DNA from 2 places in the Paraburkholderia bryophila genome. Region 1 is predicted to be linked to the other one. Evidence: riboswitches for the same ligand, from Rfam matches in the RefSeq annotation. Region 1 holds a riboswitch; the other holds the start of a gene.
The links. A riboswitch is a leader RNA that binds a small molecule or an ion and turns the genes downstream of it on or off. The one in region 1 is predicted to bind ZMP and ZTP.

Region 1 (15,552 bases):
TTGGCTCAGGGTGAAGGAACCCCAGCGTGCCCTTGATGTCTCGCCTGATTGTCTTCGTACTGACGTGGAAGAGCAGCGCCAGTTCGGCGACGTTGACCTGGCCTGACGTAATGAAGCTTTTGAGTATCGTCTCGATACGACTGCCCGGTCTGATCCGGTCGGGATGGGCGCGACGCATGGGTTATCGACGGTAGCGGGGTTTAAGGTCGGTTTTCTGGCGCAAGTGAGCCACATACACCACGCAGGGCAGCGTGACGCGCCATGCTGGTCCCGCTATGTCCCACGCGGTCAGGATACAGGTCAGGATGCGACCGATCGAATCAGAGAAGAGGGCGAGCGCTCTGGCGAGCGGTGTCCTCGCGGAAGCGCTGACGTGCGTCCCCAGCACATGCCGGGTGACCGCCTGCGTCACGATGAGCGTTAGCTGGTAAGAGGCAAAATTGCCCATGCTAAATGCAGCCTGTATGGCTACCATCGGCGTCACGCCCGGAGGTAGCCGATCCGCGTCAATGCCAGCAGAAACGAGAACGCTTTGACGATCTCCGAGGGACAAGGGCTCGTAGGCCTGGAGGAAGAGTTTGCGAACGATGGCCTGTTCGATTCTGTCCACGGGTGAATGGACAGGAAGCGGTACGCCGACCCGGTTAGCGACATCGCGAGCCACTTCGATGTACTTCACCCCCTTTCCCCCACGAAGAGCATTCGCGAAGGAGTTGCCGCCCGAGCGCTGGATTTCGGCGGCAACGTCGTGCGCCGATAGCGGGCTCTCTTCGCGTGCCACGTCCTGCCCGTCTGTGATGTACAGATTCAGGTCGATGTCGCTGCTTCTATTCAGCAGTTGGACCAGTATCGCCAGGTCGGCCTTGTCTGCGGTGGACAGAAGAGGGAGCAGGCCGGTATCGGGCGTAATCAGGGGTATGCGGGCATTCATCGTCTGTTGTGGAGGTGAAGGCGACACCGATCTTAGGCACCGCGCTGGACGCCCGTTGTCCATCTTCAAAGCCGGCAATTAAATTTCGTAAGAGTTTTGGAGAAACTCCGCTCATGTTCTTAACCCCCGTGAATGCGGGGTTTCGGGTCTAAAAATCATATGGGCATTAGGTCGCTGCAGAAGAAGGAATCGGCATTGTGGACATGGCGTGTCCACAGCGATCTCGTAATTGCCGAATGGGACTTTTTCGCACCCCCTCCCCTCACTTTTGTCAGCCTTCGGAGCAGATCGGGAGTGGGGGAGTGGAGGGAGGGTAGGTCGTTTTGTGCGAGAACTCGCGTAGCACGGACTAGCGCCGCGCGGTGCATGCCGTTTGGAGCCGAGGTACAAGGCAGCGCAACTGAAAACGCCTAAGATACACGCCGACGATACCTTACCTGATCGGCTGTGAAGGGAGCAGGGCGCAAGGTATCCTCCCCGCATCTGTTTAAACGTCGTCAATTACTCAAATTGGAGCCCATGTTGAAGACTACACTGCGCAGGGCAGTCGAGGGAGGGGTGGGGCAAAATCGACGTCAATTCGACGGGGCTATTAGTGTTGCGCTTTCCGATTGACTACCAGGGGCAAGCTAGTAGGTCAAAGCCTCAAACCCTTGCCAATGGTATGCATTCGCGTTGGTGTTTTCGAATTGTTGGGCGTATGCCCCACTCAGCTAGCGCGTATGAAATCTGGTCGGGTGTGTTCGCTGGACTGAGCAATGTGGGACGGGGTAACATTGGTGCAATATCAATAACTGACAGACCAATGGCCCTTCACGATCAAGTAGCGCGGATGCGCGCAGAGAGACTGCAAACAGCACCGCAAGCGGTTCCTTCCTCTTTTCAAGGAGTTACAAAGGAGAAGGTCCGGCAAGTATTAACCCGTCTGCATCTTGGAACGAATGTCGATCTGGTTGACGGGGTGTACGCGCTTCTGGACGATCAGACAAACAGTTGGTTTTCCAATGTCCCGCCGGCGACTCGCTTTTCCCATGGCGCGACAACTGCCCATCTAGCCTGCCATATTGGCATTTTGCAGCGCGGTGGTGGAAAGCTTGATCGAGAAGGGCGAGATTACTGGATCAAACCGCTCCGAGAACTCGGAGGCATTGAGCCAGTGTTGTTGCATGAACAACGTTTCATATTTGGGCATGTAAAAGCCAAGTCGCCGAATTCTTCGTACCGCCTATCGGAAGAGTTTAAAGCGATTTTGCGAGCGCCCGATGGTCAATGGGAAGGGCTGTTAAGCGCATGGACAAGTCTGGATGCAGCCAGAGTCCGAAGAGAGTTTCAGGCTTCGATGGTCGAGGCATCTCGTCTCCTTGTAGATCGCGGTCACAGCGAACTCATTCAGGCCAGCATCTCGTATTATGCTGCGCGCTTCCTGCCGGGATACAACGTGATCTATGTTGACGATGGTGATGGCGACCGCATCACCGAAGAAGATCGGGCGAATTTCGCACGTGCGGGTGTCCACTTGCTACTCGGGGATGCAATGCCGGATGTCCTTTTGCACAACCCCGAGTTGGATTGGCTTTGGGTAATCGAGGCTGTTACAAGTGATGGCGAGGTTGACATGCACAAGATGACGCAACTGATCGGCATGGCCAATCGGTGCGGTAAGGCCGGAATCGGTTTCACGACCACTTATCGCACATGGCGTGAAGCTGGTGCTCGGCAGGCGGCTCACGGAAACGTGGCCGTTGACAGTTACATTTGGATCCAGGAAGACCCGGCGAGGCATCTCCTCGTCGAGTCATTCCCGACAGGGCTATAGCAGGGGTTCGATGAGTCGGTCGATCTCTTCTTGCGAGGGGATCCGTTCGCCGAAACTTGCGCCGAGCTTCTGGAGTGCTTTGATCGTCGGATAGTGTAGGTTGCGCAAGTCAGTGGCGTTGACTTGCGTATGACCGCTGAATTGCCGGAAGTATTGGTCTACGGCGGTCGAGTTAAGGAAAATCACTAGCCCTTTTGCAAGATCTTCAGGAAGGCCCGCGCCAGCAAAGTGCATATAGTTCAGTTTGTTTTCGAAGCCAATGTGACTAGCGTTCAGCCTGTTCGGATCAAAAAGCGCGGCGACGACACGTCGCTTTTCTTCCTTCGATGAAAACCTTTTTACAAGGGCATAGTAGCCTGACGGCACAGTCAAATTGCGAGTTTCAGCGTTGTATGCGAGGGCGTTGGGTTTTTTGCTACCTTCGACTGGCCAGCATATGACGCCATCCTTCAAATGCATCGGGTAAAGCAGCGGTACCGTGCCGTCGCTAGGATCTGATCGCAAATTTTCGGCGGTTCGGAAGTCAACAACTCGACCGGTTGACACCGTTACTCCGAGTGCCTTCAGAGTGTTAGGGAGCATTCGGACGCGGATTGCGAGCGCTTCATCTTCAGTTGTAACAGGTAGCCGGAAGAACTTGTGCGGGTCCTCGGGAAGCACCATTTCGTTAAATGCGAGATCGCGTGACGGTGTGCGATCTCTATCAGGGTCATCGCCAAACGAGACCTGCACGGCTTCTTGGCTCGATGCAGAAACAGATAGTTGGAAGATGATGTTTTCCTGCAGGACGGAATCGTCCTTGAACGCTTTGCTTCGCGAATCGAACAGGTGGACTTTGCGTACCGACGTTTCCGCCAGCAGGAGCCGACGAAACGGCTCAAAATATGCTCCATTGCAGAAGCTACGAGGAGTGATGGCGACTAGTTGCCCCTCCGGCTCAATTTGCTTGATTGCGACGGCCACGAAAGCTGCATACAGATTCGTCGTCTCGATTCGCATTGAGCGAAGTGCGCTGCGTGCCGCTGATCCAGCGTTGATTTTCAAGTAGGGTGGATTCAGGATCGAGCAGTTGAATTGAGCGTCCTTAAATCCATGCACTTGTTCGGCGGAATGCTGGATAAAATCAACGTTGAGTATTTCGTACTGGAATAAAATTCCGGCTTGGACACACTCTTCCGCACACGCTTCGAGTGTCTTTTCCAGGCGGGCTGTCAACGTTTCGTCGACTTCTACCGCCGTTATTCTGATGCTCCGAGTACGGGGGCTAGTCTTGCATGCATGGCGCACGAAAGCGGCTGACAGAGCGCCTAAGCCCGCTCCTGCGTCGAGAAGCCGGACTTCCGAAGGAAGCTCATCAAACATTCCGGCCATGAAGGATGCGATCCGGGCTGGAGTCATGAATTGACCGAGCTCGCTCCGCAGGGACGTCGCAGCACCTTCGATGATGTCCATTCGTTGCCGATCCGCTGCGTCGAGGCCCGCAGTAGGTGAGGTAGGAATTTCTAGTAGGGTCATCGAAAAAATCTCTAGCTAAGTCTATTTGCGACGTTTGCGACGCGCTGGCGAAGACGCGTGGTGCTCGCTTTACTCTGCGCTGCGCGACAGCGCGCCGCTTCCGAAGTGTGCCTATATTAAAGTACGCAGCAGTCTTTGCTCGCATCAAAATGAGGGGCGAGGCGGCGCAACTTTTGCTAACTGGGCTGCTTCGTAGTTTGGCAGGGGGAGGAGGGGGAGCGGATCTTTCACCTGGAAATGACCCGGAGAAAAGAAAAAGGCCGGTCAGCTTTCGCTAACCGGCCTTCATGTCTTTGGTAGGCCGTACGGGATTCGAACCTGTGACCAACGGATTAAAAGTCCGCTGCTCTACCAGCTGAGCTAACGACCCAAAAGAGAAGCGAGATTATAGCGATAGCCTCGGCGGGATGTCAACCCATAGCGACCCATCGAGCTACCACTACTTCATATAGTGAAAAGCCCGGGTATCGCTACCCGGGCTTTTCAGCGAGAGGCGCGCGTGACTATGACGTCGGGCACTGCGCGTTACTGCCTGCAACTGCGTGCTACTCAATACTCAACCATCAGAACTACTTGATCTGCGACAGCTTGCTCTGAGCCGACTGCGCGACGTCCGAGCCACTGTATTGCGCCACGATCTGCTCGAGCGTCTTCTTGGCCGCAGCCTTCTGACCTTGCTCGAGCTGATTGTTCGCAATCGCCATCAGTGAATCGGGCGCACGCGGATGCTGCGGGTAGTTCTTCACCACACCTTGCCAGGTCGCCGTTGAGCCCTTGTAGTCGCGCAGTGCATACAGCGCGTTGCCGAGCCAGTACTGCGCGGTCGGCTGGTAAGGACTGTTCGGAAACTTGGAGATGAAAGTGCGGAACGACGCGGCCGCATTCTTGAAATCGCCACTGCGGAACTGCTGCGAAGCCGCGTTGAACGAATCGGTTTCACCGGGCTGAACCTCACCCTGGACGCCGTCCACTGTCTGTTGCTGCGGCTCGAATTTCTTCAGCCGCGTGTCCAGATCGGTGTAGTAGTCCTTCTGCTGTTTTTGCAGCGTGGTGAGCTGGTTGCCCATGTCCTCGTTCTGTCCACGCAGCGTAGCGACCTGCTGGTTGAGCTGGTCGAGACGGTTGGACTGATCGAGGATCGTACGCTGTGCGGCCGACAACTGGCTCGACAGGCTATCGGTCTTCGAACGCAGATCCAGGATGGCCTGGCGGGCCTGATCGTCGTCGAAGATGCCCGCATGCGCGGGCACCGTCACGAAGGCGGTGCCTGCGACACAGGCCGCTGCGGCAAACCGCAGCCAGGAGAAACGATGCGTCATTCGGCTCATCACCCGTTACTTACTGTTGGTACACGAGGTCGGCGCGGCGGTTTTGTGCCCACGACGATTCGTCATGACCGTCAGCTTGCGGCTTTTCCTTGCCCAGGCTCACGGCTTCCATTTGCGAGTCTGCCACGCCCATCAGCGACAGCGAGCGACGCACAGCTTCAGCACGCTTCTGGCCGAGTGCCAGGTTGTACTCGCTGGTGCCGCGTTCGTCGGTGTTACCCTGGATCAGGACGTGACGTTGCGGGTGGCTCTTCAGGTATTGCGCGTGTTGTTGCAGCAGCGACTGGTAGTCGTCTTTGACCGAGTAGCTGTCGAAGTCGAAGTAAATGCTGCGCTTGGCCAGCGGGCTGTTCGGATCGTTCAGCGGATCGACGTTGACCTGTGCGACATCGGTCGGGTTCGGTTGCGTCGAGACTGCACCACCCTTGTTAGCGTTTTCGTCGAGCTTGACGCCCGAGTGGCATGCTGCCAGTGCGCCGAGCATCAATACGGCAAAGGCGAAACGAAGTTTGGTCATCATTTGGTTACTCTCCTTGTGTTATTGCATCAACGTTATTGCATAAACGGGCCCCAGGATGGCTCGCGTACGCTGCCACCCTGAACGGACAGGACCTGCCGAGTGCGACCGTCGGTCGATACTGCGGCCAACACGCCACGGCCGTTCACCTGTGTGGCGTAAAGAATGTACTGACCGTTCGCCGCGAAGCTCGGCGATTCGTCATGTGTCGTGTCCGTCAGGCCTGTGGCGGTATTGCCTTGCAGGTCCTGGATATAAAGCTTGAACCCGCCGCCGACGCGCGAGATATAAGCGAGCTGTTTGCCGTCCGGGCTGACGCGCGGGCTGGTGTTGTAGCTGCCCGTGAACGTGACGCGTTGCGCGGCGCCGGCGTTTTCGCCTTGAGCCGACATCTTGTAGATTTGCGGCTGGCCGCCGCGGTCGCTCGTGAAATAGATCGACTGGCCGTCGGGCGAGTAGGCCGGTTCGGTGTCGATCGAGCTGCCTTGCGTGAGACGGCGCAGGCCGCTGCCATCTGCATTGACAGCGAAAATCTGCGTATTGCCGGTGCGCGAGAGCGCGACGGCCAGCGTGCGGCCGTCCGGCGACCACGCCGGCGCACTGTTGTTGCCCTTCTGATCCGAGATGACTACACGGCGGCCCGTAGGCAGGTCGTGAATGTAGACGATCGGCTTCTTCTTTTCGAACGACACATAAGCGACCTTGGTGCCGTCAGGCGACCAGGCCGGCGAGATGATCGGCTCGGGGCTCGACAGCGCGATGTGCGCGTCCTGGCCGTCCGAATCGGAAATCTGCAACTGGTAACGGCCACCGGTCTTGATCACGTACGACAGACGCGTAGCGAACACACCGCGGCCACCCATCAGCTTGGCGTAAATGTAGTCGGCAACTTTATGCGCGCTCATGCGCAACCCGCTTTCCGGGCTCACGAGTACGAGGCCGCCGAGGCTTTCGCCCTTGACCGTGTCGTACAGTTTGAAACGCACTTCGTACTGACCGTTCGGCAGACGGTTCACGCTGCCTGAGACGAACGCGTTGGCGCCCTTGGCCTTCCAGCTGCCGAGGTCGACGGAATCGGTTTCGGCGACAGGCGTGGCGCCCGCGTCGATGTTCGTGAACTTGCCGCTGCGTTGCAGATCCTGACGCACGATCGTGCTGACCTGTTGCGGCGAGTTCGCTTCATTGGCGAAATTCGCCGTTGCGATCGGAAACTGGGTTGACCCGACGCCCGTCACGAGGACGTTGAGTTGTGCGTTGGCGGCACCGCCGACGGCGATCAGGCACGACGCTACCAGTGTCCGCAGGCCTAGCTTGGTCATCAAACTCATGCTGTATGGTTTCCCCAAAAACGGTTTTACTAACACTTCACGACAGCAGACAGACCCGGAAAGCACTAATTCGTTCCCGAGTGGCGCCACGCTGGGCGAGGCGCCAGGTCTGCTGTCAACTGACTGTCATGCTGCTGAAATCAACCTGCCGGCTTCAAGGTAATCAGGAAGCTCGTCGGCGTCTTGCCGTTGATATCCTGAGGCATCGGGTCGGTACGCTGGACGGCGCGCAAAGCAGCGTCGTCCCACGCCGAGTTTCCGCTGCCGCGCTGGATCGTTGCGTCGAGCAGGGTGCCGGTCGGCGAGCAACGCACGGAAACAACGGTTTCCAGACCGGCCGTTTCACCCCCCCACGAAATGTGCGGGCGCACTGCACGGCGGACCTTGTCCGAGTAACCCGGCGATGTCGCCGTGCCACCCGAGCCGGTGCCCGTGCCGCTCTTGCCAAGCCCATCGGTCGAGCCTGTTCCGCCGGCCGAACCTTGCATCATCTGCGCGAGACGCGCGCGGCGTTCCGAATCCACCTTCTTGGCTTGGGCCGTAGCGTCGGCTTGAGCTTTGGCCTTCGCCGCTTTCTGCGCATCGGCCTTCTTCTGCGCCGCTTCAGCATCGGCTTGCTTCTGCTGTTCCTGCTGCTGTTCTTTCAGCTGTTGCTTTTGCTGATCGGCCAGTTGCTGTTGCTTGAGCTTGTCGGCCTGCTGCTGTTGCTGCTGCTTCTGTTTGGCTGCCGTAGCCTTTTGTGCGGCGAGTTGCGCAGCCTGGTCGGCCGCCAGTTGCTGCTGACGTTTCGCCTCGGCTTCTTGCTGGGCCTGCAACTTTTGCTGACGCAACAGCTCAGCCAGTTGCGCCTGACGAGCCGCTTCCTGTTGCTGGCGTTTCTTTTCCTGCAACGCGATGTCGGCCTGTTCGTCCGGCAGCGGCGGGGCAGGGGCGACCGGCACGGGCGGCGGTGGCGGAACCGGACGCGGAATGGCCGTATCCGGCACCTCGGTCCACAACTCGGCTTCCGCGCCTTCCGGCGTACTGTTTTGCCACTGAATGCCGTGATACAGGAAGAACCCGAGCAACGCGTGCATCACCAGCGCGAACACAAAGGCTCGCCAGGTGCCGCGTTCGCGCGGTGGCTGGAGCGGGTAGTCGGGATTCTTGCGGATCATTGCGATTTGACGAGCAATCCAACGCGTTTGACGCCTTCGCCTTTCAGCTCGGACATCACGTTCATTACAACTTCGTACTTCACGGTTTTGTCGGCGGCGATCACGACCGGCTGATCGGGATGCGCTTGCGCACGATCGGCGATGAAGCCTTTCAGATCAGCCTTCGTCATGTCTTCCTGCTGCTGCGCGCCGGAATCGTCCTTGTATTTGACGCTCATGTTGCCGTCCGCGCGGATGTTCACGATCACGGGCGGCGTTTGCTGTTGCGGCGCGGCGCCGCCGACAGTGGGCAGATTGACGATCGACGGAGCGACCAGCGGCGCGGTCACCATGAAGATCACGAGCAGCACGAGCATCACGTCGATATACGGCACGACGTTGATGTCGGCCATGGCGCGGCGCTGACGGCTGCCGCGCATGCTGGAGGAACGAGAGCCTGCCATCGTGGACTCCTTACTGTGCCTGGCGCTGCAGAATGTTCGAGAACTCTTCGATGAAGGTCTCGAAGCGGATCGCCAGACGATCGATGTCGTGCGCGTAGCGGTTATAGGCCACCACGGCCGGAATCGCGGCGAACAGGCCGATCGCGGTGGCGGTCAGCGCTTCGGCGATACCCGGCGCGACGTTCGCCAGCGTGGCCTGCTGCACGTTGGCGAGGCCGCGGAACGCGTTCATGATCCCCCACACCGTGCCGAACAGACCGATATATGGGCTGACCGAGCCGACCGACGCGAGAAACGCGAGATTGGCCTCGAGCACGTCCATTTCACGCTGGAACGCGGCGCGCATGGCGCGCCGTGCGCCGTCAAGAATCGCGCCCGAGTCATTCAGACGTTTTTCCTTGCCCTTCAGGAATTCGCGCATGCCGGACTCGAAAATGCGTTCCAGCGCGCCGATCGTATGGCGGTTGTTGGCCGCGCTTTGATACAGCGCCTGCAGGTCGCCGCCCGACCAGAAATCGCGTTCGAAGCGTTCAGTTTGCGCGCGCGCCCGGCGGATCGCAAACCACTTGCGGAAGATGAAAGTCCACGACAACAGCGACAGCAACAGCAGCAGCGCCATCACGGCCTGCGCTAGCAGGCTCGCATTGAGTACGAGTGAAACGATCGACAGATCTTGTGTAGTGTTCATAAAGGTTCGTTTTAACGTCCCGGAAGGGGGCGTCCGGCTGCAAGGTCAGTCGAAGCTTGCCGTGAGCAAAACGGAAGCATCGGCGAGATTGCAAGCCGAACCATGCTTTGTGTTGCTAGATCGATATGAGTTCACTGGCCCCGTAACAACGGGGTTCAGTCGTTGTCCGTTGACACGCCGCCGCTGCTCGCGGCCGGCCCGCGCCGCAAAGCGGCCAGAACCGGCGAAGGAATCGCGGCCGGCCGCAGCGCAATGCGATCGACGCAGCCGATCCGGATGGAACCGGTAGCAAGCAGCGTGCCGTCGCGCCAAGCCTCCTGCACGAAGTCGACCGATGCCCTGCCTAGCCGTTCGATCCGGCTCACGACGTTGACAATATCGTCGAGCCGTGCCGGCGCCCGATAGTCGACCGCGGTGCTGCTCACGATAAACATCGTGCCTGTTTCATCCGCGAGCCGGCGCTGGTCGACGCCGCACGCGCGCAGCCATTCGGTGCGCGCCCGTTCAAAAAACTTCAGGTAGTTCGCGTAAAACACGATGCCGCCGGCGTCGGTATCTTCGTAGTACACGCGGATAGACCACGTGCCGCCGATTTCGGTGCCGGGCAGGCTGGTCGACTCATTCATGCGGCGCATTTTACCGGAACGCATACCTTGAGGTCTGTTTCAAAGTGTGCGCCTTACCCGGCGGGCCTCAGCCGCGATGAACGCTCAAAGCGGAGAACGATTGGGCCACCGGCATCAGTTCGATTGTGTTGATGTTGACGTGGGCCGGCCGGGTGGCGATCCAGTAGATCGAGTCGGCGATGTCTTCGGGCGTCAGCGGTTGCACGTTTTCGTACATTTTCGCGGCCTTGTCGTCGTCGCCGCGAAAACGCACGTTCGAGAACTCGGTGCCGCCGCACAGGCCCGGCTCGATGTCGGTCACGCGCAACGCGGTGCCGGCCAGATCGGCGCGCAGGTTCAGGCTGAACTGGCGCACGAAGGCCTTGGTGGCGCCGTAAACGTTGCCACCTGCGTACGGCCAGCTACCGGCCGCCGAGCCAAGGTTAAAGACGTGACCGCGATTGCGCTCCACCATGCCGGGCAGCAAGGCGTGCGTAACCTGCACGAGACCCGTGCAGTTGGTTTCGATCATGGTGTTCCACGCGTCCAGACTCGCTTTTTGCGCCGGCTCGGTGCCAAGCGCGAGGCCGGCGTTGTTGACGAGCACGTCGATTTCGGCGAAATCCGCCGGCAACCCGGCGGGCACCGCCTCGACGGCCGCGCGGTCGCGCACGTCGAGTTCGTAGGGCAGAAGCGCGTCGCCGAGTTCGTCGGCGAGCGCCTGAAGGCGGTCCTTCCGGCGCGCGGTGGCGACGACACGATGGCCGCCCTTGACGAAGGCGCGAGCGATAGCAGCGCCGAATCCCGCGGACGCTCCGGTGACGAACACGATCATTGCATTTTCCTGGTCGGTAAAGGAGAAAGGTCCCAAGCCTACTTCCAATGCGGCGCTGCGGCAAGGCTGAACCAGCCGCATGAGCGGCTGTGGCAGGGACGCGCAGCGGCTTTGCAGCGCGTTTTCATCAGACCTTTGCACGTCGCACCCGAAGGCCGCTGGGCCGGCCTCGCGAGCGCGCCCAGCATCGACGGGAAGCCGGTTGCCTATTCGATCCTCTTCCAATAAACTAACGCGCTCATCCCTGCGTGACTGGCGATAGAACCGGTTCAAGCAATCGGGTTCAAGGTGGAACAACCCACCGTGAAGCGCAGGGTGCCGTTTTGCCGTTTTGCCGTTCGCCTGGGCAGCCGTGATCCGCGCGCATTGATCTGCGCTGACGGTGGCTGTCCTGCCTCGCGTGTGCGGCGTCTCTCTATCCGCCACGTCAGGGCTGGCCCAGCCGCCAGCAGTGCTGCGTACCCTCTACGCAAGATTCGGCGCACGATCCGGTCAACCTGAACACACTCAACGGAATCCGTATGTTTGACAGAGCCCAAAGCACCATCGCCAACGTCGATCCTGAACTCTGGAAAGTGATCGAGCAGGAAAACCGCCGTCAGGAAGAACACATCGAACTGATCGCTTCGGAAAACTACACGAGCCCGGCCGTGATGGCCGCGCAAGGCTCGCAGCTCACCAACAAATACGCCGAAGGGTATCCGGGCAAGCGCTACTACGGCGGCTGCGAATTCGTCGACATCGCCGAGCAACTGGCGATCGACCGCGTGAAGCAACTGTTTGGCGCCGAAGCGGCCAACGTGCAGCCGAACTCGGGCTCGCAGGCCAACCAGGGCGTGTTCTTCGCCATGCTGAAGCCGGGCGATACGATCATGGGCATGAGCCTCGCGCACGGCGGTCACCTGACGCACGGTTCGCCGGTCAACATGTCGGGCAAGTGGTTCAACGTCGTCAGCTACGGCCTGAACGAAGCGGAAGACATCGACTACGAAGCCGCTGAGAAACTCGCTCAGGAACACAAGCCGAAGCTGATCGTGGCGGGTGCTTCGGCATTCGCGCTGCGTATCGATTTCGAACGTCTGTCGAAGATCGCCAAGTCGGTCGGCGCGTACTTCATGGTCGACATGGCGCACTACGCCGGTCTGGTCGCCGCGGGCGTCTACCCGAACCCGGTGCCGTTCTCCGATTTCGTCACCACGACCACGCACAAGAGCCTGCGCGGCCCGCGCGGTGGTGTGATCCTGATGAAGGCCGAGTTCGAGAAGCAGATCAACTCGGCCATCTTCCCGGGCATTCAGGGTGGTCCGCTGATGCACGTGATCGCCGGTAAGGCTGTTGCGTTCAAGGAAGCGCTGTCGCCGGAATTCAAGGTGTACCAGCAGCAAGTGGTCGACAACGCGCGCGTGCTGGCTGAAACGCTGGTCAAGCGCGGTCTGCGTATCGTGTCGGGCCGTACCGAAAGCCACGTCATGCTGGTCGATCTGCGCGCCAAGAAGATCACCGGCAAGGCTGCGGAAGCTGCGCTGGGCGCCGCTCACATCACCGTCAACAAGAACGCGATCCCGAACGACCCGGAAAAGCCGTTCGTGACGAGCGGTGTGCGTCTCGGCTCGCCGGCCATGACCACGCGCGGCTTCGGTGTCAAGGAAGCGGAGCAGGTGGGTCATCTGATCGCCGACGTGCTGGACAACCCGGAAGACACCGCCACGATCGAACGTGTGCGCGGTCAGGTTGCCGAGCTGACCCAGCGTTTCCCGGTCTACCGTTAAGCCGTTATGCACTGCCCCTTCTGCCGTCACGCCGATACGCAGGTTGTCGACTCGCGCGTATCCGAAGACGGCGCAACGATTCGCCGGCGCCGCCGCTGCCCGGCCTGCGACAAACGTTTCACGACGTATGAGCGGGTCGAGCTGGCGTTGCCGTCGGTCGTCAAGAAGGACGGCAGCCGCACGGAATTCGATCGCCGCAAGATCGTCGCGAGCATGCAACTGGCGCTGCGCAAGCGCCCGGTCGCAGCGGACGCGATCGACGCGGCCGTCGCCCGCATCGAGTATCAGTTGCTCGGTAGCGGCGAGCGTGAGGTGCGCAGTGAGCGCCTCGGCGAACTCGTCATGAACGAGTTGCGCGCGCTCGATACGATTGCCTACGTTCGTTTTGCCTCCGTTTACCGGCGCTTTGAAGACGTCTCTGAATTCGAAGACGTAATTGAAGAATTTCGCCGCGCCTCTTCTCCTCCCAAGCCTTCCCGCAAGCGCTGATCGCGGCCGCGCCGCGTGCTGCGTTCGAGTATCCGTTTTTCTCCGCATTGATTCGCGCATTGGTAGCTCCCGCTCCGTTATGGTTCGACGCGTGCATTTTTGCGCGGGATAGCGTCTGAGTACCACCTGGCCATTCGGCCGATTGTTGAGGCCTTTGCGAACCGCTAGATTGGCTGCATTCTTTGCAACGATCAGGGATGCAGATGAAACAGGACGCTGTCTGTCGATCGCCATCCGCCGGCTTTACGCTCGTCGAAACGCTGGCCGTGATTGCGCTACTCGCCGTAGTCGCCGTGCTGACGACGCCGTCGTTCGTCGCCTGGCAGGTGCGGGATCAGATCGACGCCCGCGCAAAAGCGCTTGCCTCGACCTTCGCCTATGCGCGCAGTGAAGCGCTGCGTCGCGGGACACGTATTACCGTCTGCCGGGTCGACGCCGCACGCCGGTGTCTTGCCGCGGGGCAGGCTTGCGCCAACGGCATTGCTGACTGGTCTTGCGGCTGGGCCGTCATGGCGGAGCGCAGCGGCACGCTTTCGCTTTTGCGTGCGCATCCTTCGTTAAGCGCGGTGAGCATCAGCGGGACGCAGACGAATCTCACGTTCACGCCGCCGGCGGGGCAATTGATCGGCACGTTTCGCAGTTTCGAAATCGCACCGCGCACACCTTCAAGAGCAACTCAGGGGAACGCGTGGCGACGCTGTATCCATATCGCCGCCGGGGGACGCGTGCGGATTGTCCAGGGTGCTTGCGGAGCCGTGTCGTGAGGCGACTTTCACGGAGGCCCAAGCCGCGTTATTGTGCATTCACGTGCGACGGCAGCTCGCTAATCGAAGTCATGCTGGCGGTCGCGTTGATGGCGGTGACGGCGCTCGGGTTGATCGCCGGTCAATTGTGGACCGCTCGCGAAGCGCATGCGACGGCCCTCCGTGAGCACGCGGCGTGGATAGCCGATTCGGTCGCGGAGGCCACGTGCGCGCCTGCCACGAGCGATGCCGCGATCCGGCAATGGAACGCGCGAGCGGCGGCGCTGTTGCCGCATGGCCAGGCGTCGGTGGAAGGCAGCGGTGGGTTGTCCGCTGCGCGTGTGACGTGGGTGGCCCCGCGCGACATGCCGCCTGCCGACAATATCATCGACAAACCCGAGTCTTGTGGCGGAGCGGATGCTCCCGCCGGTCTCTCATGCGTCGCATTGGCGTTCGCGAAATGATGACGCGTTCGTCTCCTGCTCGCGGCCACACGCTGGTGGAATTCGTGATCGCCATCGCATTGGGTCTGCTGGTGACCGCAGGCGCCGTTTCGCTTTACACAGCGCAGCGAGCGGCATTCGAACAGGCCAGCGACGCGACACGGATTCGCGAAGCTGGGTTGACCGCGTTGACCCTGATCGGGCAGCAACTGCAAATGGCCGGCTTCGTGCCCGCGGACGTCGTGCGCTACGCCAATCCTCCACCGCTATTCGGATGCTCGGGCGGCCGGCCGACGGGCACGGACGACAGCCCCGTCTGCGAGACGCTGTCCAGTCGCTCGGACGGCGTCGTGGTCCGGTATGTTGGAGACAACGTCTCGACATGGCCATCGGCGGGCGGGCAAACCACCGACTGCCTCGGACAAGCCGTGACCGCCTCCAACGCGGCGCTCAGTGACCGCGGTGTCGCGGTCGTGAACCGGTATTTCGCGCGAGTCAGTGGTTCGACCGGGGAGCCGGAGCTCTATTGCGAGGGCAATGGCAAGGCGGGGTCCGCGCAACCACTGGTTGAAGGTGTCGAGCGCGTGCGAATCAAGTACTGGCTAGCTGACCGATTGGACGCAATCGAGGCATCAGCGTTAACGGCTGATCAATGGGCGAAGATTGTTGCCGTCGATCTCTGCGTGCTCGTTCGAGGCGCGCCGCGAGCGCAGCGCGGGAGCTATGTCGATTGCGACGGCGTTCGTGCCATGAGCGCCGACTCGCGCGCGCGGCAGGCGTTCTGGCGGCGCGTGGCGATACGCAATTCGGCGGCGGGGGTTTCTCTGTGACTGCGCATCGAAAGAAGATGGGCCTGCGTGAAGTGTCGCGCGTTCGTCACCACGGCACCGTGCTCCCCATCGTGCTTCTGCTTGCCGCAATGACGTTGGCCACGTCCGCAGCGTG
Region 2 (15,552 bases), 990 kb from region 1:
CGTCCGAACCTGATCGTGAACGGTAGTGCGGCAAACCATGTCGTGGAGGCGAAACCGGGTGTCAGCGCGGGTTGATGCGGCAAGCGCTCACCTAGGCGGGATGAGGCAGGCCAACGGCGAATAGAACTAAATTGAGCGTGAGCGTCAGCACGCGGTGAACAGTCGCCGGGGTCTAAGCAGGCGGCGGCCGCGGATCGACCAGTAGCAACCGAACGCCAGCAGAATGACGACGCCCGCCAGCGCTTCGAATGGTGCGAGATGCCGGCCGCCCAGGCCTTCCAGTGTGACCAGACTGCGCTCGATAATCAGCAGCGCCCCCCACAGCGAGCAGGCAGCTTGCGCCAGCAGACGTGTGCCGGCCAGACGTCGCGCGCGGTTCTCGCACGACCAGTCGGCCGGCGTGCGTGCGCAGAAGAAAACAATCGCCATCAACGTGACGGCGAGGATGACGATCCAATCGGTCAGTTCCATCGCAAGACCCTCCCAAGTCGATCGGCGACTATAGGAAGGCCCTCCGTTGAACACTATCGGACGAGTCTCAAATTTGGGATGGATGGCGGCGAGCGCGGTTTGCCGCATCGGGCAACGCGCTCGCCGCTGGATCGGCGCTGCAGTGTTGAAGTGTTGAAGCTAAAGCTCAGCGCTGCGATCAGGACGGATCAGAGTTCGATCCGGGTGCCGAGCAGCACGAGGAATTGACGCAGCCATTCCGGATGCGCCGGCCATGCAGGCGCGGTGACGAAGTTGGCGTCGGTGATCGCGGCGTCGACCGGAATGTCGGCGTAATCGCCGCCGGCCATTTTCACTTCAGGCGCGCAGGCCGGGTAGGCCGAGATGCGCTTGCCGCGAATCACGTCGGCGGCGGCCAGCAGTTGCGCGGCGTGGCAGATTGCTGCGATCGGCTTGCCTGCTTCGGCGAATTGCCGCACCAGTTCGATTACCTTCGGATTGAGCCGCAGATACTCCGGCGCGCGGCCGCCGGCGATGGCCAGCGCATCGTACTGACGCGGGTCGGCGTCGTCGAACGTGGCGTTGAGCGCGAACAGATGACCCGGTTTCTCGGTGTAGGTCTGGTCGCCTTCAAAATCGTGGATCGCCGTCTTGATGCGATCGCCCGCCTTCTTGTTCGGGCACACGGCGTCGACGATATGGCCGACTGCCTGCAGTGCCTGGAACGGCACCATCGTTTCGTAATCCTCGGCGAAGTCGCCGGTCAGGAACAGGATCTTCTTTGCTGCCATTGCATGCCTCCAATTGATCAACGCTACACATCGAACGCGGAAATACGCTTCGGCAGTCTACTCCAACCCGTTTGACAGAACCGCGACGGAGCGTGCAATCAATGCGAGCGACGAACATGGCTCGAGGTGGGCCTACGAGGTGCGGCGTAGTGCGGGTGTCATGCGGTATGACTCAATGCGCATCGTCGCGCAAGCCGTTGAACGTGGGCCTTGACGTCGCGTGCCTGGCCGTTCGAATGCGGGCTACGGCCGATGTGCAACGCGACGGCGTATCATTGGCGCGTTTTCGCAAGCGGAAGCCGCCCGACGCGGCTCACACAGAACCATGATTTCATTGCTCCATTCACCTTTGCTGCGCCGTGTCGCGGTGGTCCTCGTCGTATTCGGCGGGCTGGCTGCTTGTCAGAAGAATGACGCGTCGGCAGGGCAGGTCGCCGGTACGCTGAATAACGCCGCGCAGGTCGCCAGTCAGAAGCTCGATCAGGCGGCCAGCTACGTCGGCCAGCAGGTCGACGCGACTAAAGACGCCGCCCAGCAGAACCTCGACTCGGCCGCCTCGGCGCCGTCCATCAAGATCGACCCCAGCGCGTTGGCGTCGACCGCGCAAGCGAATCTGCAGATCGCGGCGAGTTCGGCCAACGCGCAACTCGGCAAAGCCGCTTCGCTGACCGGCCAAGGCCTCGAAACCGCCGGGCGCAAGCTGCAAGACTGGTCGGCGCAAAGCTCGGCGTCGGCGGCGAATGCGTCGACGTCGGGATCGTCCTCGGGCGATTCGAGCGACGCGCAGAAGCAGATGGACAAGTGATGAACCCGCCTGGCAGGGTCGCCCGTTTGACAGCCGGTTTAAATGTAATTACTATGGTTACACATTGTCGTCGCCGGGCAGGTTTGCTGTGAATACGAGTAGCCGGTTTGCATTTGCGGTGCACGTGCTCGCGCTGCTGTCGTTGCAGGAGGGCGTGCCGCTGTCGTCCGAGATGATCGCGGGCAGCGTCAACACCAATCCCGCGTTGATCCGGCGGCTGTTGTCCATGCTGGCCGAGGCGGGCCTCACCACCTCGCAGCTCGGCGCGGGCGGCGGCGCGCTACTCGCGCGGCCGCCGGAGCAGATCAGCTTGCTCGAGGTGTATCGCGCGGTGGACGACGGACAATTATTTGCATTGCATCGCGAGGAGCCGAATCCGGCGTGCATGGTTGGGCGCCATATCCAGGGTGTGCTGCGCGGCATCATCGATGACGCGCAACTGGCCATGGAGGCATCGCTCGGCGCACGGACGCTGGCCGATGCCACGGCCGACGTAGTGCGGGCCGAGCGGCAGCGGGAACGCAAGCGGCGCGCGCATCACGCTAGCGGGGACGTCGCGAAGAAGTAGCAGAACGGGAGGGCGCATGTGCTGTCGACAAGACGCACGCGCCTGACAACCAACGGGGACCTGGGTCCCTCTTTTTTCCGCATTATATGTAATCAATGTGGTTACATATAAGCCAATAACAGGAGCATCGAAATGAGCAAGCAATTGAAGATCGCGTTGTTTGGCGCCACCGGCATGATCGGTTCGCGAATCGCCGCGGAAGCGGCCCGTCGTGGGCACCAGGTGACGGCGCTGGTGCGCAACCCGGCGCGTGTCCCGGCCGGCGTGGCGAATCTGACCGCGGTGCAGGCCGATGTGCTCGACGCGGCGAGCGTTGGCGCCGCGGTGCGGGGGCATGACGTGGTGGCGAGCGCGTATTCGCCGCCGCAAGGGGAGGCCGCGATGGTGGGCACGGCGACCCGGGCCCTGGTGGACGGCGTGCGCGCAGCGGGCGTGAAGCGCCTCGTGGTGGTGGGCGGCGCGGGTTCGCTCGAAGTCGCGCCGGGCAAACAACTGGTCGACACGGAAGGCTTCCCGGACGCGTACAAAGCGGTCGCGCTCGCGCATCGCGACGTGCTGACTTACTACCGAAGCGTCACCGATCTCGACTGGACGTTCTTCGCGCCGGCCGCGCTGATCGCCCCGGGCGAGCGTACGGGCACGTTCCGCACCGGCACGAACACGCTGCTGGCCGATGCGGAAGGCAACAGCCGCATTTCGGCGGAAGACTATGCAGTCGCCTTCGTCGACGAATTGGAGCAGGGCCGTTTCATTCATCAGATCGCGACGGTGGCGTATTGAGTTTATTGAGTTTGAGGGCGGACAGAACTGGCTTTCCGGCGTAGGACGGGACCACGCGCGGCGCGCCTGTGAAGGCGTCAGCCCGCAAGCGTCCTAACATTCGGTTACGCATGTTCGGTCGCGCCCGATAAAACTGCGGCTACACTGGCGTCTCCCGTTTTCTTACGGATTGCCATGCAGTCATGCCCATCGCGGCGTGAATCCGAGGCTGCGCCGTCCAACGGCGGGCAGCCGGCGATTCACGCCGTCTTTCAATCTTCTGCGCTTCGTGACAGCCCCGGCACCCGCCGTGACCGTAGCGCTCGCGCGTGCTTTGCAACGTGGTTCGGCTCGTGGTTTGGCGCATATGCGGCCGCGTTCTGCGCCGCGCTGATCCTGTGCGCCGGATCGCTGCCCGCCAACGCCTGGGCCGCCGGCGCCGTCTCCAGCACGCCGGTCATTCCCGCGTTGCAGAGCCTGATCAACAGCGCGACGGCGAACCCTCCCGCCACGGCGTCCGGCGCTTCAGCGGCGGACGCCGCGTCCGCGCCGACCGCCGCAAGCCAGGCGGAGTTGACGCGTTCGCTCGACAGCGTGATCGCCACGCTCGACAACGACCGCCAGCGCACTGCGCTCGTCACCCAGCTCAAGAAGCTGCGCGCCGTCTCGCAGAACGTCGCGCCGCCCGCGCCGGTTCAACCGAGTCCCGGCTTGCTCGGCGCGATCGCGTCGGGTATCGCATCGTTCGAATCCGACGTGCATCAGGGCCGCACGCCGGTGCGCTATTGGGGCGGCCGCTTCAACGCCGCCGGCAACGAGTTGTACACGATCGTCTCGGGCCAGGGCCAGGAAAGCTTCGGCCGTATTCTGTTCTCGATGATCGCGATGCTGGCCGGTTGGGGCGCCTGTGCCGGCGCGCTGGTCTATGTGCAGCATCGGCTGTACCGGCGCTTCGGCATTCTCATGGAGCTCAACCCGAACCCCACCACGGGCGAGTTGCTGATCTTCGCGCTGCGCCGCGTCGGGCCGTGGATCGTCGCGTTTGTCGCCGCGCTGCTGTTTGTCCGCGCGATGCCCGATGCGCTCGGCCGAACCCTCGGTATGGTGGTCGCGTATGCGATCGTCGCGGGCGCGGTGTTTTCGGCGATCTGCCTGATCATGTTTTCGCTGTTCGGCTCGGGGCATCGGCGGGTGGCGGTGCGCCTGCTGATCGATCACGCGCGGCGCGTGCTGTTCCTGGTCGGCGTGTGCGGGGCGCTCGGCGATGCGGCGGTCAACTACGACGTCGCGCATCAGCTCGGCTCGAATCTCGCCGCGTTGATTTCGACGGCGGCCAACATGACAGCCGCGATTCTCACCGGCTACTTCGCGCTGGCGTTCCGCCGGCCGATCGCGCACCTGATCCGCAACCGGCCTTACGAGCAACGCAACGACCACAAGGCCGCTACCGATGCGTTCGATGTACTCGCCGCGCTCTGGCACGTGCCGGTGCTGGTGTTGTCCACGGCGTCGATAGTCGCCACGCTCGGCGGCTCGGGTTCCAGCGAGAACGTGCTGCAGATTTCGGTGGTGACCGCGCTGCTGCTGGTGCTGGCGTTTTTCCTGTCGGCCGTTGTGTTGCGCATGACGCGTCCGCGCAGCGCGCGCTCCCGTCGCCGCTCACCGTATCTGACGCGTCTGCTGCGGTTCTGCGGCACGCTGCTGACCCTCTTCATCTGGCTATTTTTCTTTGAACTCGCGGCGCGCCTGTGGGGCGTATCGCTCGCGGAAGTGATCGAGGAAAACGTCGCCGCGCGCGGTATTGCGCATGCGGTGACGGCGATCATCGCCACGGTGTTTATCGCGTGGCTGCTGTGGATTCTGGTGGACACGGCGATCACCGAGGCGCTCAGTCCCGGCGGCTCGCGCAACAAGGGGCGCGGTCCCAGCATGCGGGCCCGCACGATGCTGCCGCTCGTGCGCAACGTGCTGCTGGTGTCGATCATGACGGTCGCCGGCATCGTCACGGCGGCCAACCTCGGGATCAACGTGACGCCGCTGCTGGCGGGCGCCGGGGTGATCGGTCTCGCGATCGGGTTCGGCGCGCAGTCGCTCGTGACCGACCTGATCACGGGGCTGTTCATCATTATCGAAGATACGATTTCGGTCGGCGACTGGATCGACGTGGACGGTGGCCATGCGGGCACGGTCGAGCATCTGTCGATCCGGACCGTGCGTTTGCGCGACGGGCAGGGCGCAATCCACGCGATTCCGTTCTCGCAGATCAAGATCGTCAAGAACCTGTCGCGTGATTTCGCATACGCCGTGTTCGAGGTGCGCATGTCGTTCTCTACCGACGTCGATGAGATCACGCAGTTGATCCGCGAAGTCGGCGCCGATCTGATGGCCGATTTCCGTTACCGGCGCGAGATGCTTGGGCCGATCGAGGTGTGGGGACTCGACCGTTTCGATCCGAACTGGATGGTCGTGAAAGGGCAGATCAAGACGCGGCCGCTGCAGCAATGGAGCGTCGCACGTGCGTTCAATCTGAGGCTCAAACGCAAGATGGACGAAGCCGGCATTGAGATTCCGGTGCCGCAGATGCGGGTGTATACGTCGTCGAAGGATAGCGAAGGGCAGCCTTTGCAGGACGATGAGATGTCCGGGTTCGTGCCGCATGGGCATGGGCATGCGGAGACGGGTTCGGGCTCGGGTTCAGGTGCGGCGGCGCGGGGTGTGCATGCGCCGTTGGCGGTGGCGCGCGACGTGTCGCACGAGCCGCGTCCGGCACCGCCGCCGACCGGACAGACCGCGCCGATTCCGCCGCAGATTCCTACGGCTGGCGAAGCGGGCGGGAAGAGTTGAGAGACGTTGCCGCGGATTGGGTCGACGGCAGTTGTTGCGGTGAGTGACGTGTCTAACCGTGTCTGACCGGCTGACGCGTTGACGTCTTTTGCCGCAGTGAAAGTGTCTCGCTGCGGCCAGATCAGGACGTACGTTTAGCGCGATCTATTAGACCAGCGCCGGTGCATCGGCCGTGCGGACGATGTCGTTGACGTGCGTCGAAATCTGCGCGCCCGCGACGCCGTACACATGCAGCGAGACGGCCGGCGCATCGCTGCGATTGCCCAACTGATGAATCCCGCCACGGCCGCCGCGCACGAACGACACCGCGCCGTGCTTGCGCGCTTGCGTACGCGTCGCGCTGGCGCAATGCTGTGCGCCGTTCCATTCGAATACCGTTTCGCTCAGCGTGCCGTCCAGCACCGCATAGCCGCACCATGTGTGATGCGCGTGGACGGGACTCGCCTGTTGCGGCAGCCACACCAGCGCGGCGATCGCATAGCGGCCGTGCGGATCGGCGGCCAGCAGATGGCGGCGGTAGTTTTCCGCCGCGCCTTCGCGTTGCGCCGACGTCAGCAAGTCGGGGTGGGCGGCGGCGTCAGCAAGCGCAATGCGCATGCTGCGCGCGAAGAACGTGGAATCCGACGGCTCGGGGAATGCCGCGCAGGCCTCGAAGATCGCGTCGAGCGCATCGCACAGATGGGCGAGGGGGGCGGTACGAAGGGCTTGGCTCATGATCGTTGCGCAGCCGGGTGGCTGTCTGGGAGTTATTTTCGGATAGCGACATTTATACCCGTTTGCTCGGAGAAAGAGTTTCCATATAATTCCCCTCGGAGTCTCAAAAGTAGAATAATTTCCTATGGGGGTGTCATGATGGGAATGGATATCATCGACCGGAAGCTGTTGGAGCTGCTGCAGGAGGATGCGACGATGCCGATCGCCGAGCTGGCGCAGCGCGTGAATCTGTCGCAAACGCCTTGCTGGAAGCGGCTGCAGCGCCTGAAGGAGGCCGGCGTGATTCGCGCGCAGGTGGCGCTATGCGATGCGCGCAAGCTCGGGGTGGGCACGACGGTGTTCGTCGCGGTGCGCACGAACCAGCATACGGAGGAGTGGGCGCAGACCTTCACGCGCGCGGTGCAGCAGATACCGGAGGTGGTGGAGGTTTATCGGATGAGCGGGGAGACCGATTATCTGCTGCGGGTCGTGGTGTCGGATATCGATGACTATGACCGGGTTTATAAGCTTCTTATTGCCGCCGTGCCGCTTTATGACGTGAGTTCCAGTTTTGCGATGGAGCAGATCAAGTATTCGACGGCGCTGCCGGTGAGGTATACGGCGTGAGCGCCGCGTGGCGGGGAATGCTTAGCCGGCGGTGCGCCGGCTGAACCCTCGACCTCAACAGCCGATTCAGCCGAGCACCCCCGTACCCGCCGTCGACGTCTTACTCCGCAGTCGTCGCATCCGCCGTCTCGGCCTGCACCATGGCTCGCACGATCAGATAAACCGTGGGCAGGTCGTCATCATCAAGCCGCCAGTCGACGGGCTCGTCGAGATCCGCGCCCGACAGGCGACTGTCGCCGAATCGTAGAAACATCGAACGGACTGTCTCATTGTGCCTGGCCACGAAGCCGCGATTTTCGAAGACCAGTTCATCGATCGTCTGCAGCGTGCGCCAGGTCGGCGATTGCGCGCTACTTGAGTAACGGCGCCGGCCGCTGTCGATGTGACGACCGGCGGTCGTTGCCATGATCTGCTGGAGGTCTAGCGAAGCGCTTCGAAGCGCACGTTCGAGGGCGACAGAGTTGATTTGACCGGCATCCGAATCGAGGTCAGTGGCGTTGATCATGCAGGTATCTTCCTTGGGGCTCGGGTCAACGGGCAGCTTCAAAGGCGCTGCTTCAAAGGCGCCTGAGTTCGCTGCGCCAGCAACAGGCGGATCTGGGCGAGATGACTGTCCCCGACCGTGCAATCTCCAACGGGTTGGCTGTGCTGCCGCAGCGCCGGTGGACGCACGCCGAGATAGCGGCACACCGCGGACACATACGGCTTGCCGCTGCCGCCTAGATCTCGCGCAGCAGCCGCTACGCGGACGTCCCCGACATGCTTGCACAACCAGGCAAGCGTTTCGCGATCACCGTCGTTCAAGATGCGTATAAGGTAGGTCATGGCCTGATCCTGTATGGGCATACAGCTGTAAATTTATACAGTATTTGACCGGGATGCAAGTCGAAAGTTGGACCTATCAGAGAGGGGGAAACTGTTCCTGCCTCGGGGTAGGGATTCTTCGGATGCCGACCCCCGGCATCGGCCGCTTTTTCCCATGGTGTCGGGCACGCCGCGCTGACAGCACACTTTCCCGTCAGGAACCATTCGTGAGGAATGACCGATGGAGGAAATGCCGGAGAGCCTGTCCGCGATGTGCAAGCGCTGCCTCGAGCAGGGCCGATGAGTCGTTTCCGATGTCGGCGAAGTCTGGGCGGACTCGCCGGAAGCAGCCGCTCCTGGCATAGAGACGTATGTAGCGCGCCGGTTTGCGTAGCCACAAAAAAACCGACTAAGATAGCGCTTCTACGTGACTGGCGAGCAATAGATGGGTCACCATCGGGAAGCGTAGACGGTAGAACGCCGTTCGCCTGGGCATTTTGATTAATCTCTTTGAGACTGCCCATGATGATTGCCCAAATCCATTCTCTGCCCACGCGGCTCGCGCTTAATCAATCGCGCTCCCAATTACACGCGCTTTGCCCTGTTCAGTATTTGAGCCTTGCCGGTTCCAAATTGGCCACGCAAGGGGAAAACGCATGAGCATACTTCTCGACGGTAAAGCAGTAGCGGCGTTGCACGAGCGGGAATTGTCCGAACACGTTGCGGCCCTCAAGGCAAGAAATGGCGGGCAGACACCCATACTGGCCACGATCCTTGTAGGAGACGATCCTTCGTCCGCGACCTACGTCAGCATGAAGGGCAGTGCATGCCGGAGAGTCGGTATGGACTCGATCGTGATTAAGTTGTCTGCGAGCGCAACGACGGACGACGTGCTTTCCGCGATAAACAGGCTCAATGCCAACCAGGCGGTGCATGGCATTCTGCTTCAGCACCCGGTGCCTGCACATGTGGACGAACGCCTCTGCTTCGACAGAATATCCATCTCCAAGGATGTTGATGGCGTCACCAGCCACGGCTTTGGCTTGATGGCGTTAGGCGAACCCGCATTCGGGTCGGCAACGCCCGCCGGAATCATGCGCTTGCTGGCTCATTACAAGATCGATGTATCTGGCAAGCGGGCCGTGGTCGTAGGGCGCAGTCCCATTCTCGGGAAACCGATGGCGCTTATGCTATCGAATGCGAACGCGACGGTCACGCTATGCCATTCGAAGACGTCAAATCTTGAGGCGGAAATTCGACGTGCCCAACTCATCGTCGGCGCGGTAGGTAAGCCGAACTTCATTCGTAGCGACTGGATTAGCGACGGAGCAATTGTTATCGATGCTGGTTACCATACCGGAGGCATAGGTGACATCCATCCCGATGGTCTGATGGGTCGATGCGCGGCGGTGACGCCGGTTCCGGGAGGGGTGGGGCCGATGACGATTTCAACGCTTATCGCCCAAACCCTCGGTGCCGCGGAACGTGTGTGGTCAACCATCCAATGAGTGTCCGCTGCCGACAAAGTTGACGGGCCGCTGCGGGTCGACAAGGGAAGTTCGTCGCAAGCTCTGGCAACCGCCTGACGAGCGCTGGCCGAACTGCTCCTATGGCTTTGACGCTGTGATCAACGCCTCTTCACGTTAGCAGCGCGGTACAAGTACACTACCGGCCTAAGCAAATCCGGATTATCCAGTTCGCGCGCATGCACCGAATTTTCGCGGGCAGCGCGTTGCGCGGGTTCCGGTCCTCACTTCGTGAAGTCCCTTGCGGAACGCTCGATTCGCGTCAGAAATGCCATGGATTATTTTGCCGCAGTACGGGCCTTCGTTTGCGCAGCGGAACTGCAGAGCTTCAGCAAGACGGCCGTTGAAATGGCAGTCAAGACGTCGACCATTTCACGCTACGTGAGTGCGCTAGAAAACGATCTGGGCATTGCCCTGTTTAACCGGTCGACGCGCGGGCTCGTCCTGACGGAGGGCGGTAGGCTGTTTCGTGAGCACGCCATGGTTGCCCTACAGGCGCTCGATGACGCGCGGCAGGTCACGTCGTCACTGAATCTCACACCGCAAGGCGTGCTGCGCGTCACGATGCCCTCGGCATTCGGGCGCCGGCATATCGTGCCGCACCTGCCGGCGTTCATGACGCGCTATCCCGACATCGACCTCGATATGGTATCGACCGACGAAACGCTCAATATGATCGAAGTCGGCATTGATCTGGCGATCCGTATCGGTGCGCTGTCCGATTCGTCGTTGATGGCGAAACGCATTGCTCCGCATCGTCGTATCGTGTGCGGCAGCCCGGCGTATTTGCAGCGTAGCAGCACGCCGAATGTCCCTGAAGATCTGTCCGCGCACGATACGCTTCGTCTGTCGCTGTTGCCGGACGACACATGGTCGTTCACGCGCAGGGCCAATGCAAAGAGGTCGTCAGAGCAGACGCAAGTGCCGGTGCAATTGCAGGGGCGCTTGCGCGCAGACGACTCCGAAGCTGTGCTGGAACTCGCCGTGGCCGGCTGCGGCCTTGCGCTTCTACCGACGTGGCTCGCGTCCACGGCTCTGCGCGAAGGGCGTCTGCTACACGTACTGCCTGAATGGGAAGCGCGCACGGGACGCGCCGAACCCGCGATCTGGGCAGTCTATCCACCGAAGAAAATCGTCTCGTCGAAGGTACGTGCCTTCGTGGCTTACTACGCCGAGGTGATTGGCGAGCCGCCGTACTGGGACGACGGACTCGCACTGGAGCTTCAGACTTAACGCGCGAAGCGGATGTCGAGCGTGCGTAGCCATGTCTGCAAGCCGGCATCCTGGATCGGAATCACATAGGCGCTTTCATCTGTTTCATTGAAGTGCGCGTGCCAGTAGCCCGGCGGCGTAACGAATGCCATCCCGGCTTCCCAATCGACGCGTGTCGGATTGGCAATGTTGCCGTTCTCATCCAGTTCCGTGCCGACCAGCGTGTAGACGCCTGGATTGCCACCGGCGATGAAGTCGAGCGCGATGGACTGGTGGCGGTGCGGCTTCTGCACGGAGTGGGGCGGCACGATACCGAACATCGCCCACAATACATGCGTGACCGTACGCGTCTGCGGGAAATTGACGTTGCCCATCAGCACGCTGATGCGGTTGCGGAGCCCCGCGTTGGCTTCTTCCGAGACCTTGCGCAATTCCGCCTGGGTCTGGGCGGCGGGGTAGAGCGTTGGGGCAAAGCGCGGCTGGACGCCCGTTGTACCGAGATAGGTGAGCAGCGGAGCGTCGTTCACGTAATAGAGCGTGGCGGTCGCGTCGGCGGTGAACACTGCAGTGTCGCCGCCAGGCAGCGTGAAGAAATCGCCCTGCGCGAACGGAAAGCGGCTCTCGCCCTGGGCCACGCTGCCGGTTCCGCTGATGACGTAGCAGACCTGCGAGGTCGCATTCGGCGCGAGCGTCAATGCCTCTGCCGCGTTGATGCGCAGGAAACTGGCGCTCAACCCAGGACCCGTCGCGGGACCGAGGCAGCCCAAATCAGCGGAAAGATCGAGTGGGACGATGCGGGTCGCGCCGTCCGCGTAGAGCGAAGGCTGGAAGCTGCGGAAAGGCACGCGCGAAATGAGCTTCGCGCCGATCGGATTGGCGGACGACGTGTATTCGAAGTATTGCGCGTCCGCAGTGGCGGCAGCGAGTTCGGCGGGAGGCGTCGGGGACGTTCTTGTCAACATAGTCAGCTCCTGTTGAATGGGGATGCTTCGTGCGGGCCTCTGAAGTTGGGGCTGGCGTCCGAAAGCTGAGCTGACTATAGGTGTGGAGCGCCGGCCTCAGAAGTGCCGGATATCGAAATCACCTTTGCACAAAAGGGCACGCTGTGGGTCCGCTTCGGGAGAGCCGCTGGCTGTTCGTGGTCGGCCACGGTTTGCTCGGGCACATTCGGCGGACGGGGTCCGGCTCGCCATTTGTGGCCGTTGGACTGTTGCCGAAAGTTTTTTGCGACCATCGGCGTATTCTCGGCGCTACACACCAATCCGGACATTGGAGAAACAACGCGTGCCAACACCATCGAAACTGCTCTTCCTGCCAGGCGCTTCGGGCAATACCGAGTTCTGGCGGCCGTTGGCGAATCAGCTAACTATTAGCGGCTCCAAGGTCATCCTGGGCTATCCGGGATTTGGCCAGGAGCCTTCCGTTCCAGACGTCAATAATTTTGACGACCTCGTCCGAACGGTGGTGTCCCACATTGACCAGCCGACTGCTTTAATCGCTCAATCGATGGGCGGGGTCATCGCTGTTCTGGCAGCATTGGAAAAGCCGGAGAGGGTCACTCATCTGGTTCTGACAGTCACATCCGGCGGGATCGACATGAATGGATTAGGCGCACAGGATTGGCGCCACGGATTCGTTGGGGCCAACTCATCGCTGCCGGATTGGTTTGTGTCTTTCAAGTCGGATTTAACGCCTGAACTGCGAGGCATGTCTCAACCGGTTCTTTTGCTCTGGGGAGATGCGGATCCGTTCAGTCCGGTCGCAGTCGGCCAGCGACTTTTTGAATTGTTGCCGGATGCGCGGTTGCATGTGGTCTCTGGTGGCAATCATGATCTGGCGAATGTTCATGCACAACAACTTGCGCCGATTGTTGACGCGCACTTGTTGCGGACTTAAGGTGGGAGTTGCCGAGGGCGTCTGCTTTTCAAATAGGCCAATGGCAGAGATGGGCCGACTACGGAATTTCAATGCGGCGACCGTCCCCGGAACGTATGGTCTAACCGATCACCGGCAATCAGTATTAGTGGTTGTGCCGTATTGGGTCGACGTGCAGTGGACCTGCTTCATCTGTTGAGCCTGCATTGATGCGCCGAAAGCCGCGTAGGCGGAATTGCGAGAGTCATGCGCCGAAGTTCCACCCGCAATCAGTGTCGATACCAGATCAGTCTGAATTGAGGCGGCGTTATCGGGTTGGCGCTGCATAGCCTGACAATAGTGGTCAACACGCTCATGCACGTCGCTCATTCGCGCAAAGTGTGGTTCGATCGCTGCACACCATCCCGAGTACCACACTGAATCACGGTTTCCACGATTCAGCGCGGCGTATTCGCTGCCAGCCGCGGCCGCGTTGTCATAGGCGTCGACATGTCCCTGCCAGCCTATGCCCTCGATTGCGCACCCGCCCAAAAAATGGGCAGTAAAACGGAAAATAGCCTGGTCATTGTTTCTCCCTCAGCTTCGGGGAAGCATAGCAGGCCAGTGTGCTTCCCAAACGTGGGTTCCGTTGACCTGAATTTACAGGTGGCATGTGTTCTCCGTGATAGCGTTTTGCCCTGCCAGTAGTCGCGCGTAAAAAACGTCAACAGCTTATCGATCGGAAAAACAAAATGCCCGCCGTTTGCTTCTTCACGCTTAACTCGCAGCACATGTCGAGTTTGTTTTGCCCAGGTTTCGGCGGAGTGCCAGCCTTCTCCGGTACTGATAGGTATATCAACGATCCCAACGCGACTGCTGTGGCCGAAAAAGGTCCGCTTCCTATGGGAACTTACTATATCGTTGATCGCCCAAGCGGTGGACGTCTTGGCAGTCTGGAGGAAGGGCTGCGCGACGTCATCGCTGGGACGCATCGAAATGAATGGTTCGCTCTTTACCGTAGCGATGGCCCGATTGACGACTACACTGTTATCAATGGCGTGCGTCGCGGAAATTTTCGTCTTCATCCGGTGGGGTACTGGGGGAAGAGCGATGGTTGTATAACGCTGCCGAATCCCGAAATTTTTAATCGGCTTCGCGTATGGCTCAAACAGCAAAAGACCGGCAAGATTCCCGGCACGCAAACGAACTACTACGGCAAGGTCATCGTTAGATGAAAAGAACATTCGTTTCCGTCGCGCTGGCTTTGATATTGACACTGCCGATATCCATCGCCATTGGTCGAAGCCCCTGGTTCAGCCAGTGGCTTGCGAGCGGCGCGGGGTGGGACGCGTTTGCCCCGTTACTGCGCCTGTGTGGAGCGGTCGGCATTGAGGATGACGAGAACATCGTCATTGACGTCATTCTGCTTGTCAGCTTCGCGCTGTCGCTGATTCTGGTGTGGTTTGCACGTCGCCTGATTGGTCGATACAAGGACATGCGGGCGAACACGTGAGGCAGCCGTCGTCCAATCGCTCGGCTCACGCCCTCCAAGCCCACCCACTGCAAGCCCCACGCAAGCTCACTCGGCGTAGAATGCCGCCTTCCCCGACACCAACCGCGACTGTTCGCGAACCGAGTCCGCCTCATGAACAAACCCCCGCGCAAGAAGAACCCGACCATCGGCATTGCGATCTTCATCGTGGTCGCGGTGTTGCTGGTGATCGCCACGCTGTTCTACAACGCGATCACCGAGAAGCGCGAGTTCGACAGCGAGAATGCGCCCGCATCGACGATTTCATCGGACGCGGCAGCAGCAGCGACAGTCGCGAAGCCAGCCAGCGGCGCCGCGCAGTAAGCCTGCGCTCACCGCGGCAATCCGTCGCTCAGCGAGGCAAACCCCGCGCTCACTCTTCCGGCAGCCGGATCACGCTCGCATCCTTGCGAATCAGCGCCGCTGCCGCCAGCATCTGCTTGCACTGATGCGCAAGCAGCTTCATGTCATGCACCGCGTCGGCTGAAACATCCGTCGACTTCTCGGTATCGACCACCATTGCATCCAGTTCGCGGTTCAGCAGTTTGATCTGCTCGCTCTGATCGGCGGGCGGCGCTGTTCCGGCTTCAGCCTCGGTCAAATTGTCGCGGACCACGCTCAGCGCGCGCTGCAATGGCTGGAGCGAAACACCTTCCACATGCTGCTGCGCGGACGTGCGCAGCAACGGCGCCGCCGCCGTAATCTGCGACGCGAGCACATGGCTGCGTACCAGCAGGCCATTCAATTCCGGCACGAACTTCTGCGCGGACTTCGGCTCAAGCATCATGCGTTGGAATGCCTGCCCGAGATTGGCAAACGCCACGTGGACGTTCTTGCGCGCCAGCCGATAGCGATAGTCGCGGTCGAGCGCGGTCGCCGCCGCCTTGGCCGCTACCACCGGCTGACCCGACTCGATCGCCGGATCCGCCATCGCCGCCGCCGGCGCACGCGCGCCGGCTTCGGTCACGGTCGCTACCACGGCCGCCGCCGGCTTACCGCTCCACCACCAGCTCGCTTCCAGATACTGCCGCGTCGCGCCGATCATCGTATTGACGAGCTTGCCCATCAAACGGTATTCCCAGTACGGG

Region 2: linked by a shared signal. The riboswitch ahead of GGD40_RS05230 (tetrahydrofolate dehydrogenase/cyclohydrolase catalytic domain-containing protein) and the one ahead of glyA (serine hydroxymethyltransferase) in region 1 are both predicted to bind ZMP and ZTP.

The regions. Positions count from the first base shown of each region.
Region 1 covers NZ_JACCAS010000001.1:2,149,695-2,165,246, reverse strand. The annotation lists gene GGD40_RS09615 (DeoR family transcriptional regulator) at 1-178, opposite strand, end outside; gene GGD40_RS09610 (hypothetical protein) at 182-931, opposite strand; gene GGD40_RS09605 (BsuBI/PstI family type II restriction endonuclease) at 1,737-2,747, shown strand; gene GGD40_RS09600 (Eco57I restriction-modification methylase domain-containing protein) at 2,742-4,199, opposite strand; tRNA gene GGD40_RS09595 (tRNA-Lys) at 4,557-4,632, opposite strand; gene ybgF (tol-pal system protein YbgF) at 4,832-5,581, opposite strand; gene pal (peptidoglycan-associated lipoprotein Pal) at 5,601-6,110, opposite strand; gene tolB (Tol-Pal system beta propeller repeat protein TolB) at 6,143-7,435, opposite strand; gene tolA (cell envelope integrity protein TolA) at 7,576-8,592, opposite strand; gene tolR (protein TolR) at 8,589-9,035, opposite strand; gene tolQ (protein TolQ) at 9,046-9,723, opposite strand; gene ybgC (tol-pal system-associated acyl-CoA thioesterase) at 9,879-10,358, opposite strand; gene ydfG (bifunctional NADP-dependent 3-hydroxy acid dehydrogenase/3-hydroxypropionate dehydrogenase YdfG) at 10,417-11,163, opposite strand; ZMP/ZTP riboswitch at 11,402-11,518, shown strand; gene glyA (serine hydroxymethyltransferase) at 11,685-12,932, shown strand; gene nrdR (transcriptional regulator NrdR) at 12,939-13,421, shown strand; gene GGD40_RS09540 (GspH/FimT family pseudopilin) at 13,625-14,185, shown strand; gene GGD40_RS09535 (hypothetical protein) at 14,257-14,628, shown strand; gene GGD40_RS09530 (PilW family protein) at 14,625-15,437, shown strand; gene GGD40_RS09525 (pilus assembly PilX family protein) at 15,455-15,552, shown strand, end outside.
Region 2 covers NZ_JACCAS010000001.1:1,158,695-1,174,246, reverse strand. The annotation lists gene GGD40_RS05285 (sensor histidine kinase) at 1-75, shown strand, start outside; gene GGD40_RS05280 (hypothetical protein) at 145-471, opposite strand; gene GGD40_RS05275 (DJ-1/PfpI family protein) at 660-1,241, opposite strand; gene GGD40_RS05270 (hypothetical protein) at 1,567-2,046, shown strand; gene GGD40_RS05265 (Rrf2 family transcriptional regulator) at 2,135-2,614, shown strand; gene GGD40_RS05260 (NAD(P)-dependent oxidoreductase) at 2,747-3,394, shown strand; gene GGD40_RS05255 (mechanosensitive ion channel family protein) at 3,569-6,217, shown strand; gene GGD40_RS05250 (cysteine dioxygenase family protein) at 6,365-6,931, opposite strand; gene GGD40_RS05245 (Lrp/AsnC family transcriptional regulator) at 7,070-7,537, shown strand; gene GGD40_RS05240 (DUF2471 domain-containing protein) at 7,638-8,042, opposite strand; gene GGD40_RS05235 (hypothetical protein) at 8,081-8,362, opposite strand; ZMP/ZTP riboswitch at 8,759-8,842, shown strand; gene GGD40_RS05230 (tetrahydrofolate dehydrogenase/cyclohydrolase catalytic domain-containing protein) at 8,998-9,849, shown strand; gene GGD40_RS05225 (LysR family transcriptional regulator) at 10,141-11,100, shown strand; gene GGD40_RS05220 (cupin domain-containing protein) at 11,097-12,041, opposite strand; gene GGD40_RS05215 (alpha/beta fold hydrolase) at 12,364-12,975, shown strand; gene GGD40_RS05210 (DUF2778 domain-containing protein) at 13,686-14,168, shown strand; gene GGD40_RS05205 (hypothetical protein) at 14,165-14,446, shown strand; gene GGD40_RS05200 (hypothetical protein) at 14,579-14,788, shown strand; gene GGD40_RS05195 (FUSC family protein) at 14,838-15,552, opposite strand, start outside.